DNA from 2 places in the Planococcus alpniumensis genome. Region 2 is predicted to be linked to the other one. Evidence: riboswitches for the same ligand, from Rfam matches in the RefSeq annotation. Region 2 holds a riboswitch; the other holds the start of a gene.
The links. Region 2 has a riboswitch for FMN ahead of ribD (bifunctional diaminohydroxyphosphoribosylaminopyrimidine deaminase/5-amino-6-(5-phosphoribosylamino)uracil reductase RibD). Riboswitches for the same ligand answer to the same signal wherever they lie in the genome.

Region 1 (7,694 bases), 1.6 Mb from region 2:
GTGCTCCATAATATGACGGAACAGCACCGCCTTGAGAAGCTGCGCGAAGATTTCATTGCCAATGTATCTCATGAATTGCGGACGCCGATTGCCATGCTCCAGGGCTATAGCGAAGCCTTACTCGATGACGTTGGCGCAAGCGAAGAAGAACGCAACGAAATGACCAAAATTATCTATGAAGAATCCCAGCGCATGGGACGTCTCGTCACGGACCTATTGAACTTGGCACGATTGGAATCAGGCCATATGCGCCTCTACAAAGAATTGGTGCAGTTCAATAATGCCCTCGAGCGGATGAGCTTGAAATTCAGCCAAGCTGCGAAAGAGAAAGGCATCGAACTAAGCTTCACGACAGAACTCGACGACTGGGCGGCAGCCGAACTGGATGAAGACCGCATCGAACAGGTCATGACGAATTTGATCGATAATGCACTTCGCCATACTCCGCAGGGAGGGCAAGTGCAAGTGCATGTCGAAAATATGGGAGACTACGCAAAAGTTTCGATCAACGATACAGGCGCTGGAATTACAGAAAAAGACTTGGAGTTCGTCTTTGAGCGCTTCTATAAAGCCGATAAGGCAAGAACGCTCGGCAAAGGCGGCACAGGTCTCGGCCTCGCGATTGCCAGCAATATCATCAAAGCGCATTCAGGCGAAATCCGCGCCGAAAGCAAATTTGGCGAAGGCACTTCGTTTATCTTCACATTGCCGCTGAAGGCGATGTAACTTTTCTGTTGTCGTGACGACTAATCCAAGGAACGGGGGGAGTTGCGTGAATGACTCCGTGTTTCATCGGCTGTACGATCAATATCATCAAGATGTCTTTCAGTTTTTGGTGTATTTAGTGAAGGACCGGCATGTGGCAGAAGATCTGATGCATGAAGTTTATGTGAGGGTGTTGCGCGCTTACGACCGGTTCCAAGGAAAGAGTTCAGAAAAGACCTGGCTCTTTTCAATCGCCAAAAATGTCGCCATCGATCATTTTCGCAAGACGGCAGTGAGGAAAAAGCATTCGATGGATTTTTTTGACTGGGAAACCCAGCAATTGGTATCAACTGAACGAATACCTGAAGAAGTTTCATTGCTCAATGAAGACAAGGTCCGCTTGTACCGAATGCTCGATTTGTGTACAGGTGATCAGAAACTGGTCATCATTATGCGTTATTTCCAAGATCTCTCCATTGCGGAAACTGCTGAAGTCCTGGAGTGGTCGGAAGGCAAAGTCAAAACGACACAGCACCGGGCAATCCGGTCCCTCCGCCAAAAACTACTAGAAGCAGAAGGGGGAGGAGAATATGCCGAATGACAAATGGAACGATGAAGAAATCGAAAATTTGTTGCGCGATTTCCCCAAAATACAAGACAAGCGCCCCAAAGCCGAAGTGTATAAAAAGCTTTCCCATAAAGAACAAACTCCAAGGCAGCCAAAGCGCTGGCTGCCGCTGCTGGTTGCTATCGTCGCATTCCTGAGCATCTCGGTGCTCGTAGCCTCATTGCTGCAGCAGAATGGCACCGACTCTAGCAGCAGTGAGACTGAAAGCAGGGACGCGGAGTCGACGATGGCGACAGATGAAGCTCAGACGGAACAGGCTGAACAAGCGCAAGGAGATAATCAAGAGCCTAACGAGGCAGTAAGTTTGGCTCCGGAAGACCCGCAAATACAGCGGAGCGCAGTTTATGAAAGCGAACTGGAAGATGCACATGTGTTGCGCATTGGGCTTGCTTATCACGGTTATGTTGTGCCGGTCAGTTTCGTCATTCCAACACAACTGACCGATATGGCAGAGCCAACTGCGCTCGAGTTATATGAAACATTCTCCGGGCAAATCGATGAATCCGGGTTGGGTTTTGATGACTATCATCCATATGAAGGCGAGCTCCAGCAAAACGGATCGACCATCAGCCATTTCCTTCCGAATAGCCAAACCTACGATCAAGGTTCAGCTTCCACTTCGCTGTATCTTTACAGCCTGGAGGAAACGTTCATGAATCAACAAGAGATTCGCGTCTTGAATGAAGCTGGCGAGGCGGCGCAATTATCCCATATGGGCACAGTGGAACCACTCGTTCCGGGCGAAAAGGGGCAAAGTTTTTATTTGCTAGAATCGTCTGCAGGTGAAGCTTATTTGGCGCCGGCTTACGGCATGTCGCCTGGGAATGTAAAAGATGCGCTACTGGCGCTTCAGCAATCACCGAATGACGATTACCGTTCGCCGGTTCCTGAAGGGGTCAGCTACCGCGTCGAAGTGGACGGGGCAAACGCCGACTTGATATTTGAAGAGCAATTGGATTTGGAGACACTGGATAAAGCGGCGGCGATGCAGATGATCGAAAGCATGGCGCTCACGGCAGAATCATATGGTTCATCGCTGGCGATATCCAATACTATCCAATCGGAATGGGCAGGCTTCGATTTCTCTAAAGAACTGGAACTGCCAGTTTCGCCCAACCGCATTGACTGGCCAGAAAAATAAAAAAGACCGCAATGTAAGCAGTATGGTTTACATTGCGGTCTTTTTTTTATAAGATTAACTTGTATAAAAAAATATCGATTCATCTTCGGGGCAGGGTGCAATTCCCTACCGGCGGTAATTGGACATCATGGTCCATCAGCCCGCGAGCCGTAAAAAGCAGGATTTGGTGAGATTCCAAAGCCGACAGTATAGTCTGGATGGGAGAAGGTGAAGGTGCGGACGCATGCCGTTTTTTAACAACGGACCGTTTATTCAGTGTGCCTGACTCTCCCTTAAGCGACTCTTGCTTAAGGGATTTTTTAGGGCAGCATGCGCTCCGAACCTTTCTTCTGGTGAATCACGACAAGGAGAGAGGAACATGAAGAACAAGAAATTGCAATCGATGATCGTCATCGGGATGTTGAGCAGCATCTCATTTGTGTTGATGCTATTCAATTTTCCGCTGCCGGCGTTGCCAGCATTTTTGAAAGTGGATTTTAGTGACGTGCCAGCGTTGATCGCTGCGATCACGATGGGGCCAGTAGCTGGCGTCTTGGTAGCATTCTTTAAAAACGTATTGGACTGGATTTTTTCAGGGAGCCCGACTGGCGTGCCTGTAGGGCATATGGCGAATTTTGCGACGAGCCTATTGTTCATTTTGCCGGTCTATGCCATTTACCGTAAAGTTTCCACAAAAAAAGGAATCGCATTCGGGTTAATCATCGGTACATTGACGATGGCAATTGGCATGAGTTTGCTGAATTATTTCGTGTTCTTACCGATGTATACGTATTTCCTGAATATGCCTGAACAGACCGGAAACGCATTCTACACGACCATTGTTCTCGGAATCTTGCCTTTTAACTTGATCAAAGGCTTGGCGCTTACGACCGTCGTCTTGTTGATCTTCGGCAGCATGCATACATGGATAGAAAAACAACGTTCCTATTACTTATCATAAAAAGAAGCGGCTGGAAGATAATTCTTCCGGCCGCTTTTTCTATTGACTATGTTTTGATCAGTCTTCGTATTTAAGTGGATCTCCTTCAAATGGCTTATCTGCAACTTTAATGGAATCGGTCGGGCATCCTTCAAATGCGTCCTCCATATCCTCCATCAGCTCATCTGGCACTTGTTCAGTCCCCGTGTTATCATCAAGAATAACAAAGGCGATGCCCTCATCATCATAATCGTAAATGTCTGGTGCTGCCGCTCCGCAAGCTCCGCATGCGATACACGTATCTTTATCAACAATGGTATATTTAGCCATTCCAGTTCCTCTCCTTTATCTCCGAACAAGTTCAGTTATACTATCGTGTTTATTCTATAGATATTTCGTGATTTTTTCAACCCAAAACCGCCAGGAGGGTAATTCAGTGCGATTCGATGAAGTCGTTTTAGCGATTATGAAAGCGGTAGACGGTCAACGGACCGTTTCTTCCCCTTATCATTTAATTAAAGGAAAGAAATCAGGGCAAACGATTCAGGATATTGGCTATTTTAAGCTGCATCCTTATTTTGCAGTGCTCCCTAAACTGGACAAGCAAGACTATCTAGCGTCCATTGACAGGTTGCAGGCGCAAGGCTTGTTGATTCCGAATGACAACAAGGTCCAGCTCCATGGCTCTGCATTCGCTCTTGAAATTCCACCTGCGCCCTTGAACGGCTGGAAGTACAGGGGCAATGAAAATCGGTTCTTTGCGCGACTATCGTTGGTGGTCCAGACGATGTCCAATTTCATGCAAGGCCAAAAGCGCTTTGATCCAGTCGTCAGCGATGAAACGGTACAGGCGTGGGCCAAGGCTTATTTGAAGCGCATCGACTTTCGTTCATCCGCTGTTCAAAAAGCGTTCAAAAACCAACTCGAAAACAGCTTAGCATTAGCAAAAACAAGCGAAGCCCATAAAGCTATCCTAATGGAGCGGTTGTCGGGGTGTGGTGTCGGTGGGCTCACTTGGGATCAATTGGCCATGGAGCATGGCCTCTTGCCGATAGATGTGAAAATTGCCGCTGTCGAAGCATTGCATGCATGGCTGGACGTTCTTGAAGGCATGGAATATCCCTTGCTCGCGGGTTTGCTTGAAGGCATCATCCAGCAATCCGCTTTGACGGAATCAGCAAAACGAACGCAAAACTTGTCCGAACGAGGATTTTCGCTTCAGCAGATTGCTGAGCTTCGGCAACTGAAAACAAGTACAATCGAGGATCATTTCGTGGAGATGGCGATGAACGATCCAGCGTTCAGCTCTGCGCCCTTTATGGATGAGCGCTTATTTCAATCCATCCATCATATCAGCAAGGAGTTGAAGACGATGCGCTTGCGGGATATCAAAGAACGGTTGCCGGAAGCCAGTTATTTTCAAATCCGGCTGGCGCTAGCGATGAGAGGTGACGTCACATGAATCTTGAAAAGTTATTATACGACGCTTATGGCTACACAGAATTCCGCCCTGGCCAAAAACAAGTGATCGAGCAAGTGCTGGCGGGGCGTGATGTGCTGGCGCTGTTGCCGACCGGAATGGGGAAATCGCTGTGTTACCAGCTGCCCGGGAAAATCTTGCCAGGCGCCATCATTATCGTCTCGCCGCTTTTATCGCTGATGCAAGACCAAGTTGCCCAATTAAAGAAGATGGGAGAAAAATCGGTCATTGCCATCAATTCCTTTATGAAACCGGAAGATCGCGAAAGGGTTTGGAACACGCTCGGCACTTATAAATTCATCTTTATCGCTCCTGAAATGCTTGTACAGCCATATGTACTCGGTAAATTGAATGCACTTGGCATCTCGCTGCTTGTTGCGGACGAAGCACATTGCATTTCTCAATGGGGCTTCGATTTCCGTCCGGACTATTTGCGCATTGCAGAGGTCCTGCCCAAGCTTGGCAATCCACAAACCTTGGCGCTGACCGCAACGGCGACCGATAAAGTAACAGATGAAATTAAGCGTTATTTAAAATTGATTGACCCGTTCGTCTATTCACATCCGATGGACCGAAAGAACATCAGCTACGATATCCGCAAATTCGACAATGACAGCGATAAATTGGAAGAACTATTAAACATAGTGGCGACATATGGAGGACCAGGCATCATTTATGCCGGAACGCGGCGGAAATCGCAGGAATTGGCGGAGCGAATTCTCGCTCTCGGCATACGGGCGGCATTTTATCACGGCGGGATGGAGCAGCAGGACCGAATTTTTGTCCAGCAGCAATTTGCCAATAAGGAGCTGGAGTGGGTATGTGCGACCAATGCGTTCGGCATGGGGGTCCATATTCCCGATATCCGCCAAGTCATCCATTTCCAATTGCCTTCTTCTATAGAAGGATATGTTCAGGAAGTGGGGCGCGCCGGCCGGGATTCTTTGCCTTCACTTGCGACTTTATTGTATGCCGCAGGGGACGAGCGGCTCGTAGAGAGTCTAATCATGGATGATTTGCCTGAAAAACATGAAATTGAACTGATTTATGAGCGGGGCGAAGAAGCAAAACAATTGATCGAGCAGGGGATGATCAGGGAAACGGCGTATCGCATCATTTCCTATTGGCGTGAGCGCCTCCCGCTTGGAGGCACATTGAACCAGATCGAACAATTGAAAAAAGAAAAACAACGGCAAGCTGCCTCCATCCGTGGGCTAGTCCACACAAGCGCTTGCATACGGCAATACATCAGCAGGAGCTTCGACCAGGAAAACCTTGAAATACCGCCTAATTGCTGCAGTTTTCATGGGATTGACTACAGTCTCTTCAAAGGCCTTCACAGTGAACCGAAAGCTTCGCCAAAAGGGTCTTGGAAAGAGCGCTTGAAGGTCCTTCTTCCTATATGAAAATCTGTATTTCTATTATTTACAAATAAGCCTTTTTTCGTCATAATAGATATATTAGTACAGATAGGGGTAGTCGTGAAAATGGGAAACGATAATTATCATGAATCAATGGAAAAGAATCGCCAGGAATTGTCACAGGAACGAATGGCAGAATTGACGAGGCGCGCACGCCAAATGCCCAAGCCAAAAAGCAGGGGTTTATTATTACCTTCCTTGTTTTTCATCTTTATCTTGATTCCGGTCACTTTGCTGATCTATGTTGCGTTTTACTTTGAACCGGATGACACGCTAACTGCCAAAACAAACGAAAATGAAGTAAGCTTCGAACTGAACTCCCAGCCACCTTCTGACAGCACAGTACTTGCCGCTGCAGACGACCAGGAGAAAGACGAAGAAGAAAAGAAAAATGCCAAAGCTAAAGAAGCGCAAGAACAACAAGAGCTGAAAGAAAAAGCGCGTGAGCGTGAAGAAAAGGCAGCTGCCAAAGCGAAAGAGAAAGAGCAGGCGGCCGCGGAACAACAAGCAGCGGAAAAAGCCAAGGAAACAGCGCTGGCAGAACAACAAGCGCGTGAAGAAGCTGAAGCCAAAGCCAAAGCCGAAGCCGAAGAAAAGGCAAAAGCTGAAGCTGAACAACGTGCACAAGCCGAAGAAAAAGAAAAAGAGCAGCAACAAGAGCAGGAAGAAACACCGACTGCCGGCGGCAAGACAGTAACCGTCCAATCGAGTGAAACGCTTTACCGCATCGCAGTCAATAATTACGGCGCGAGCGGTGCAGCGGCCGCTGTTGAGAAAATCAAACAGGCCAATGGATTGGCATCTAACGATATCAGCCCTGGACAAACATTGATTTTGCCATAAGGCGAGATTAAATGCCTCCTGTTAGGGAAAAGATAAAAAGAATCTAATAAAGAGGTGAGCAGATGTTTGTTAAAAGTGCATTAGTGAAAAAAGAAAGATGTATTACAGTGAATCCAGAAGACACGATGGAAAAAGGTGTGGAGTTGCTAGAGCGGCATTCCGTTGATGCGTTGCCAGTCGTCGATGGCGACAAATTTAAAGGAATCTTTACTTGGTACCATGCGTATCGGGCTTTCTTCTATTCAGATGCTAGAAAAGATGAATTTATCCGTTCGACTAAAGTAAAGGATGTTATGGTCAATCAGGATGTCTACTTAAATATCGATGATGTTTATGAAAAAGCCTTGGTCGAATTACGTGATTTCCCGATTATCGCTGTAGTCGACGAAGAAAAATTCCTAGGGATCGTCACTCGCTTCGATGTCGTCAACCAATTGCAAAGCGCATTTGGCATGCAGCAATCCGGGGTGCGCATTACCGTTACATCCGTTGAATCGGAAGGCCGCATTGGGCGGCTTGGGGAAATCATTGAGAAATACAAGGAATCGGTCGTTTCA
Region 2 (7,694 bases):
AGAAAACGGTGAACCAAGATGATATCCAAACCTATCACTTGTTTTTCGCCGACGATAAAGGCTCTGCCGGGACGGATATGACTTTCTTTGATTTTCCGGGAATCCCGAAAGGCACTCACGGCACGAACGAAATTTACAAGACGGCTTTCCGTGTGCCGACGGACGAAGCGCTTAGCTATTGGGAAAAACGTTTCGACAAATACGAAGTGCAGCATACGGCCATAACCGAGCAATTCGGCGTCAAAACTTTGTCGTTCGCCGACTTCGATGACCAGCAATATATGCTCGTATCGGACGAGAACAACGAAGGCGTACAAGCCGGCACGCCGTGGCAGCAGGGGCCGGTCCCGCTTGAATTTGCCATCACCGGCCTTGGCCCGATCCATATCCGCATCGGCCAATTCGATTACTTAAAGGAAGTATTGGAAAAAGCAATGCATATGCGCGAGATTGCCAACGAGGGGCAACTTCATTTATTCGAGATGGGCGAAGGCGGCAACGGTGCGCAAGTAATCGTCGAACATAATGCAGAATTGCCATCGGGCCAGCAAGGCTTCGGCACGGTGCATCACGCCGCCTTCCGTGTGGCGGATCGCGAAGCGTTGAATGAATGGATCGGCCATATGCAGGAGATAGGATTCTCGACTTCCGGCTATGTGGACCGCTTCTTCTTTGAATCATTGTACGCACGGGTCGCACCCGGGTTGTTGTTCGAATGGGCAACGGATGGCCCAGGCTTCATGGGCGACGAGCCATATGAAACACTCGGGGAGAAACTCTCTTTGCCGCCGTTCTTGGAACCGAAGCGCGAACAGATTGAAAGCATGGTGCGCCCGATCGATACCGAGCGCAGCACGAAGAAGATCGATAAAGAATACCTATAAGGAAAATTTAGCACTGCTCATAATGGGCAGTGCTTTTTCATGGTGTGGCAAAGAAGAAAGAATGTACAAAAACCTAAAGTAATGGGGCGATTTTGGGAACTTATCCTACTTATGTACGTAAGTATAGATAGTACAAGGAAGGGGAGAAGGGCGATGCCGAAATGCCAAAATTGCGGAACGACGTGGACGTGGGGGCAGACTGTCTGTCGGCTTTTCACACTGGGGGATAGCTTGACCTGCCCAGCTTGCCGGCAAGCGCAATACGTTTCCATGGAATCGCGGAAAAAGACCAGCTTGTTTGTCTTTGCCGCTCCGCTCATCATGTTCATTTCGGTTGCTTTCGGCATTGACCCGTTTGTTTCCCTTGCCTTATTCCTGGCTTCCTTTTTAGTAATCATGGGCATTTACCCATTCTTTATCGAATTGACAGACGAGCGCGGGCCGATGTGGTGACTGGTCGAAAACCGAGTCTGTTTGTAGGGATTGAGTTGGCTGCACGCAAAAAATGAAGATTCTTTTCTGGACAGCCCCTGAAGCTTGCGCTAAACTTACAGATAATCATCTATAGCGTTCTTCGGGGTCGGGTGAAATTCCCAATCGACGGTAACGGAGCAATCCGAAGCCCGTGAGCCTTTCGGGGCAGGATTTGGTGCAAGTCCAAAGCCGACAGTTAAAGTCTGGATGGGAGAAGAACAGTCAAGCAGCCTACTAGCAATCGCTTAGGTTTCTTTGATATGCACTTTCAAGGCCCCTTTCTTTTATGGAAGGGGCCTTTTTTGCATACTGTGGATGATCAACTGAATAGTATTCCTTCGGGGTCGGGTGAAATTCCCAATCGACGGTAACGAAGCAATTCGAAGCCCGTGAGCCTTTCGGGGCAGGATTTGGTGCAAGTCCAAAGCCGACAGTTAAAGTCTGGATGGGAGAAGGAAGAACACGGAAATTATAGAGTTATCTATAGTTCTATTTCCTATTGTCTTCGAACCCATTGGCTAAACAATGGGTTTTTATTTTGTTCTGAAAGGTGTGATCAAGTGGACGACCAGCAAATCATGAAGCAAACACTGGAGCTGGCGCGATCAGCTGCTGGGCAGACGTCCCCCAACCCGCTCGTGGGGTCGGTGATCGTCAAAGATGGCCGCATCATCGGTATGGGCGCGCATCTAAAAGCGGGACAGGCGCATGCAGAAATCCATGCGCTGAATATGGCAGGCAGTGAAGCGCGAGGCGCGGATTTGTATGTGACGCTGGAGCCTTGCAGCCATCATGGCCGGACAGGCCCTTGCGCAGACGCGATCATCCAAGCTGGCATTCGCCGTGTCGTCGTCGCTGTACTGGACCCGAACCCGCTCGTTTCAGGCCAAGGTATCAAAAAGCTTGAAAACGCCGGGGTTATTGTAGAGACCGGCGTCTGCGAGCAGGAAGCTGCAGAGCTGAACCGGATGTTCTTCACCTTTATCCGCAAAAAGCGGCCGTTCGTCACATTGAAGCACGCGATTACGCTGGACGGCAAAATCGCTGTAGACGGCGGCCGTTCGGAGAAAATCACGGGGCCTGAAGTGCAGCGCGATGTCCACCAACTGCGTTTGCTGCACGACGCCATCCTCGTTGGCGCACAGACGGTTGCACTTGATAACCCCCGCTTGACCAATCGGTTTGCCGACTCCCAGAGGCAGCCGATCCGCGTCATCTTGGATCGCCATTTGCGCCTCCCGAAAGAGAGCCACATTATTCAAGTACCTGATGCCCCTACTTGGATTATCGTCGGATCACAAGCCGATATTGACAGCCGCGGCGCATTTCCGGACCATGTACGCATTTTGCAACTGGATACGCCGGATGTGGAAATCGCCGCTGCACTGGAATTGCTTGCCGAGCATAAGGTGTTATCAGTCCTTGTGGAAGGCGGCCAAAAAATCAATACCGCTTTCTTGAAAAGCGGGCAAGTAGACGAAATTGCTACGTATATCGCACCGATTATTCTCGGCGGCGAAGGAACCGTTTCCGTATTCGGTGATCTGCAAACCAGTTCCGTGTCAAACGGCATTCGCTTGGAGACGCAGAAGGTGGAACGCCTCGGAACGGATCTGAAGATCATCTCCACATTAAAGGAGTGACACAAATGTTTACAGGCATTATTGAAGAAACCGGACAACTCGCCGGTATCAAGCGCGGCGCTTCGAGCATGGAAATGACGATCCGAGCAAATGCTGTCCTGGAAGAAACGAAAATCGGCGACAGCATCTCAGTGGAGGGTGTCTGCCTGACGGTGACTTCATTGTCAAGCGGACGTTTCACGGTGGATGTCATGCCGGAAACATTCCACGGCACGACCCTTTCTTCATTGGGCACATCCAGTGCCGTCAATTTGGAACGTGCCATGGCGGCGAATGGTCGTTTCGGCGGGCATCTTGTCGCGGGCCACATCGACGGGGTCGGCAAGATCTTGCGCAAGCGCCCACAGGAAAATGCCATGTATATCGATATAGCGGCGCCTCCTGAATTGCTTGCGCAGTCAATCGTCAAAGGGTCCGTCGCGATTGACGGCATCAGCTTAACTATCTTTGAACTCAGCGAAAATCATTTGACCGTTTCGCTCATCCCACATACAGCGGGAGAAACGACTTTGGGCAGCAAAAAAGTGGGCGATTCGGTCAATCTCGAAACCGATATGTTCGGGAAGTACGTGCAGCGTTTTATGGAGCATGCGCCAAAACAACCGATGAACGCCGATTATTTGCGGCGCCACGGATTTTAAAGGAGCAAAACCGATGCTAAATACAATTGAAGAAGCAGTAAAGGATTTGCAGGCAGGAAAAGTCATTATTCTGGTAGATGACGAATCGAGGGAGAACGAAGGCGATTTTGTCTGTCTTGCAGAACATGCGACGCCTGAGAATATCAATTTCATGGCAACGCACGGCAGGGGGCTCATCTGCACGCCGGTCTCGCCGGATATCGCCTTGCGCCTGAAACTCGACCAAATGGTCAGCCATAATACCGATCACCACGAAACGGCATTTACCGTCAGCATCGACCATAAAGATGCCAAGACGGGCATCAGTGCCTTTGAACGGTCGGACACGATCTTGCAGATGCTCGATACGAAAGCCGTGCCGCAGGATTTCAAACGGCCGGGGCACGTCTTCCCGCTTGTCGCAAAATCGGGCGGCGTTTTCCAGCGCCAAGGCCACACGGAAGCGTCAGTCGATTTGGCACGTCTTAGCGGCAGCGAACCGGCAGCGGTCATTTGTGAAATCATGAATCTTGACGGTACGATGTCGCGCATGCCCGACTTGGAAAAGTTGGCGGAGCAGTTCGATATCAAAATCATCACGATCGAGGATCTCTATGCCTATCGTGCAGAGAAAGACCCGCTCCTCAAGCGGGAATCGAGTGTCCACATGCCGACGGACTTCGGTGAATTCCGCATGGTGGGCTATTCCAACCGCCTGGATACAGAAGAGCATGTCGCCATCGTTAAAGGCAATCCGGAATCGGTGGAAGCGCCGATCGTACGCATCCATTCAGAATGCTTGACCGGCGATATTTTTCACTCGCGCCGCTGCGATTGCGGCGCCCAGCTTACGAAATCGCTCGAGCTGATCGAACAAGCGGGAGCTGGAATCGTCCTCTATATGCGCCAGGAAGGGCGGGGCATTGGCTTGTTGAACAAGCTGAAAGCGTATGAACTGCAAGAACAGGGCTTGGATACCGTCGAAGCCAATGAACAGCTGGGCTTCCCGGCGGAAATGCGCGATTATACATTATGCGCTTTGATGTTGAAAGATCTGGGCGTGTCGCGCGTCAGGCTGCTGACGAACAATCCAGCCAAGACAGATGCGCTTATCGAATACGGCATCGAAGTGGAAGAACGGCTTGCGCTCGTCATCCCGCCGACTGAAGACAACACGCAATACATGAAAACGAAAAAACAACGAATGCATCATCTAATCGACTAAGGAGTGTTCATAATGGAAACAGTTTACGAAGCAAATTTGATCGGATCGGATTTAAAAATAGCAATCGTTACAGGCAGGTTCAATGATTTCATCACCTCGCGCTTGTTGGATGGCGCCGTCGACGGCTTGGTGCGTCATGGCGTCAACAAAGAAAACATCGACACTGCCTGGGTGCCGGGGGCATTTGAATTGCCGCTAGTCGCGAAGAAAATGGCGGAAACAAAAAAATACGATGCGGTTATCGCACTCGGCACCGTGATCCGCGGTTCGACGACGCATTACGATTATGTCTGCAGCGAAGCGGCGAAAGGCATTGCACAAGCCGGCATGTCGACGGGTGTTCCGGTCATTTTCGGCGTATTGACGACAGAAACGATTGAACAGGCGATTGAACGCGCTGGCACGAAAGCCGGAAACAAAGGCTACGAAGCGGCGGTCTCTGCAGTTGAAATGGGCAATTTGATGAAAGCATTCGACTGATCGAACGGAGCTGAAACAGGTTTTTGATTGAAGGAATGAAGCCAGGTATTTTCTTGGCATCAATCATTTCAGACAAATGAATAAATAAAATAAGCCTGCATTCTTTCATGAATGCAGGCTTATTTTTTTTATGGTATTTCTTTTGATGCAACAATACATCATTGAGATTCCAGCCCATATTGCTTTGAGTTCAAAAGATATTTTATTTATAGCTTATTATAATAATGCATTGACAATTAACATAATTTTTAGAATAATGAAAAATAAATCATCTATTATCCTTAAAATGGAAAGGTAGGGGGAAAGGCGAATCATCATTTATGATAGGCCGTCCATAGACGTATTTGTTAGCGTTTTCAAAGAAGGAGTGAGTCGATGATCTGGGTTCTTACATTGAGCCTCATTACCATCGTGTCTGTAGTAGCAGGGTTAAGAAAGCGGAAGGTGGTCTATTTCTTCCTTCCATTTGTATCGATTTTTGCATTCATGCTCGTCAAAGTCATTATGGTACCACTCCCATTCCTGGATACGGTCCGTTTCATTTTCCAGTTGAGGGGGTGAACTTCGCAATAGAGGAATTCGGCTTCTAAATCGGTAAAGGGGTGGGTAATTTGAGGAAGATCGATAAAAAACAAGCAGATGCGTATTTCCGGACTCGTACCACGTTGGTCACCATCTATTTATTGATCGGGTTTTCGGCATCTTTCGGGGTCGTCATGTTCGCGGAGGAATTATCGGGCTTCAGCGTCAATGGAATGCCTTTCCATTATTTCATGGGAGCGCAAGGGGCGGTGTTGACCTTCATCATTCTGCTGTTTGTTAATGCCATCGTCAACGACCGGATCGACAAGAAATTTGGTTTGGACCAAGACTTGGAAGACAAGAAATAGCATAGCGCTTCCAACTAAATAAGAGCGATGGATAAAATTGCATAATTGACAAGGGGGAGAAGCAGTGGATTCACAATTTCTCGTATCACTTGTATTGATCCTGGCAACATTCGGCTTGTACATCGGCATCGCCGTCTACAATATGGCCAGGCAAACATCCGACTTTTACGTAGCGGGACGCAATGTTCCTGCCGTGTTCAACGGGATGGCGATCGGCGCCGACTGGATGAGCGCCGCGTCGTTCATCGGGATGGCCGGGACGGTCATGTTGCTTGGATATGACGGCCTTGCCTATATCATGGGCTGGACAGGCGGGTATTTGCTTTTGACTTTCCTATTGGCGCCGCAGCTCCGGAAATCGGGGCGCTACACGGTACCGGAGTTTATCGGCGACCGTTATAGCAGCAGCACCGCGCGCTTGATCGCGGCCGTTGCGACCATCATTATCAGTTTTACATATTCGATCGGGCAGCTCTCGGGATCCGGCGTCGTCATCGGCCGGCTTTTGGAAGTGCCGACAGCTGTCGGGACGATCATTGGCGTTGTCTTGATCGCTTTCTACTCGGCGCTTGGCGGAATGAAAGGGATTACGTGGACGCAGGTGGCGCAATACCTGGTCTTGATCATCGCCTATTTAATCCCTGTTATTTTCATGTCGCTGCAATTGACGAGCAACCCGATTCCATGGCTGTCTTACGGGCAAATTATCGGAGAACTCCAGCAACTCGATCAGCAGCTTGGCGTCTCTGAATACGTCGTGCCGTTTACGGAAGCGACCAAATGGCAATTTCTTGCACTCATGTTTACATTGATGGCCGGGACAGCGGGGTTGCCTCATGTTATCGTGCGGTTCTACACGGTTTCTACAATGAAAGCAGCCCGTTGGAGCGGCGCGTGGGCGTTATTATTCATCGGTTTACTGTACTTGTCTGCACCGGCTTACGCGGCATTTTCACGTTTCATCCTGATGACTCAAGTAGCCGGCTCTTCAATAGCTGACCTTCCCGCTTGGACAACATCTTGGGTCAATACCGGCTCATTGTCGGTAGCTGATACAAACGGCGATGGCATCCTGCAATGGGAAGAAATCGTCATCAGCAACGACATCGTGGTCATGGCAACGCCTGAAATCGCCAATCTCGGTGTCTTCGTTATTGGTTTGATGGCTGCAGGCGCGATGGCTGCGGCACTTTCAACAGCGGGTGGGCTGATGATTGCGATTTCAGCTGCTTTGTCCCAGGACATCTATTATCGTTCGATAAATCCAAAAGCGACGGAGAGCCAACGTCTGCTCGTTGGCCGCGCATCGATTATCATCGCGACTGTCGCAGCCGGCATCGTGGCACTGAATCCACCTGGCGCAATCACGCAGATCGTGGCATGGGCATTTGCGCTTGCATCCGGAACGTTCTTCCCGGCGCTGATTCTCGGGGTATGGTGGAGACGGGCAAACGGGCCAGGGGTCATCGCCGGCATGC

Region 1: another riboswitch for FMN. It lies ahead of G3255_RS10210 (ECF transporter S component); the one in region 2 lies ahead of ribD (bifunctional diaminohydroxyphosphoribosylaminopyrimidine deaminase/5-amino-6-(5-phosphoribosylamino)uracil reductase RibD).

Annotation. Positions count from the first base shown of each region.
Region 1 covers NZ_JAAMTH010000001.1:1,983,540-1,991,233, reverse strand. Annotated here, with positions in the region: gene G3255_RS10225 (ATP-binding protein) at 1-726, shown strand, start outside; gene sigX (RNA polymerase sigma factor SigX) at 773-1,306, shown strand; gene G3255_RS10215 (hypothetical protein) at 1,296-2,474, shown strand; FMN riboswitch at 2,552-2,687, shown strand; gene G3255_RS10210 (ECF transporter S component) at 2,833-3,414, shown strand; gene G3255_RS10205 (ferredoxin) at 3,472-3,723, opposite strand; gene G3255_RS10200 (YpbB family protein) at 3,830-4,855, shown strand; gene G3255_RS10195 (RecQ family ATP-dependent DNA helicase) at 4,852-6,279, shown strand; gene G3255_RS10190 (LysM peptidoglycan-binding domain-containing protein) at 6,361-7,137, shown strand; gene G3255_RS10185 (CBS domain-containing protein) at 7,200-7,694, shown strand, end outside.
Region 2 covers NZ_JAAMTH010000001.1:426,973-434,666, forward strand. Annotated here, with positions in the region: gene G3255_RS02280 (ring-cleaving dioxygenase) at 1-884, shown strand, start outside; gene G3255_RS02285 (TIGR04104 family putative zinc finger protein) at 1,038-1,337, shown strand; FMN riboswitch at 1,451-1,581, shown strand; FMN riboswitch at 1,689-1,819, shown strand; gene ribD (bifunctional diaminohydroxyphosphoribosylaminopyrimidine deaminase/5-amino-6-(5-phosphoribosylamino)uracil reductase RibD) at 1,919-3,001, shown strand; gene ribE (riboflavin synthase) at 3,007-3,642, shown strand; gene G3255_RS02300 (bifunctional 3,4-dihydroxy-2-butanone-4-phosphate synthase/GTP cyclohydrolase II) at 3,656-4,846, shown strand; gene ribH (6,7-dimethyl-8-ribityllumazine synthase) at 4,859-5,326, shown strand; gene G3255_RS02310 (hypothetical protein) at 5,702-5,887, shown strand; gene G3255_RS02315 (DUF4212 domain-containing protein) at 5,938-6,216, shown strand; gene G3255_RS02320 (sodium:solute symporter family protein) at 6,281-7,694, shown strand, end outside.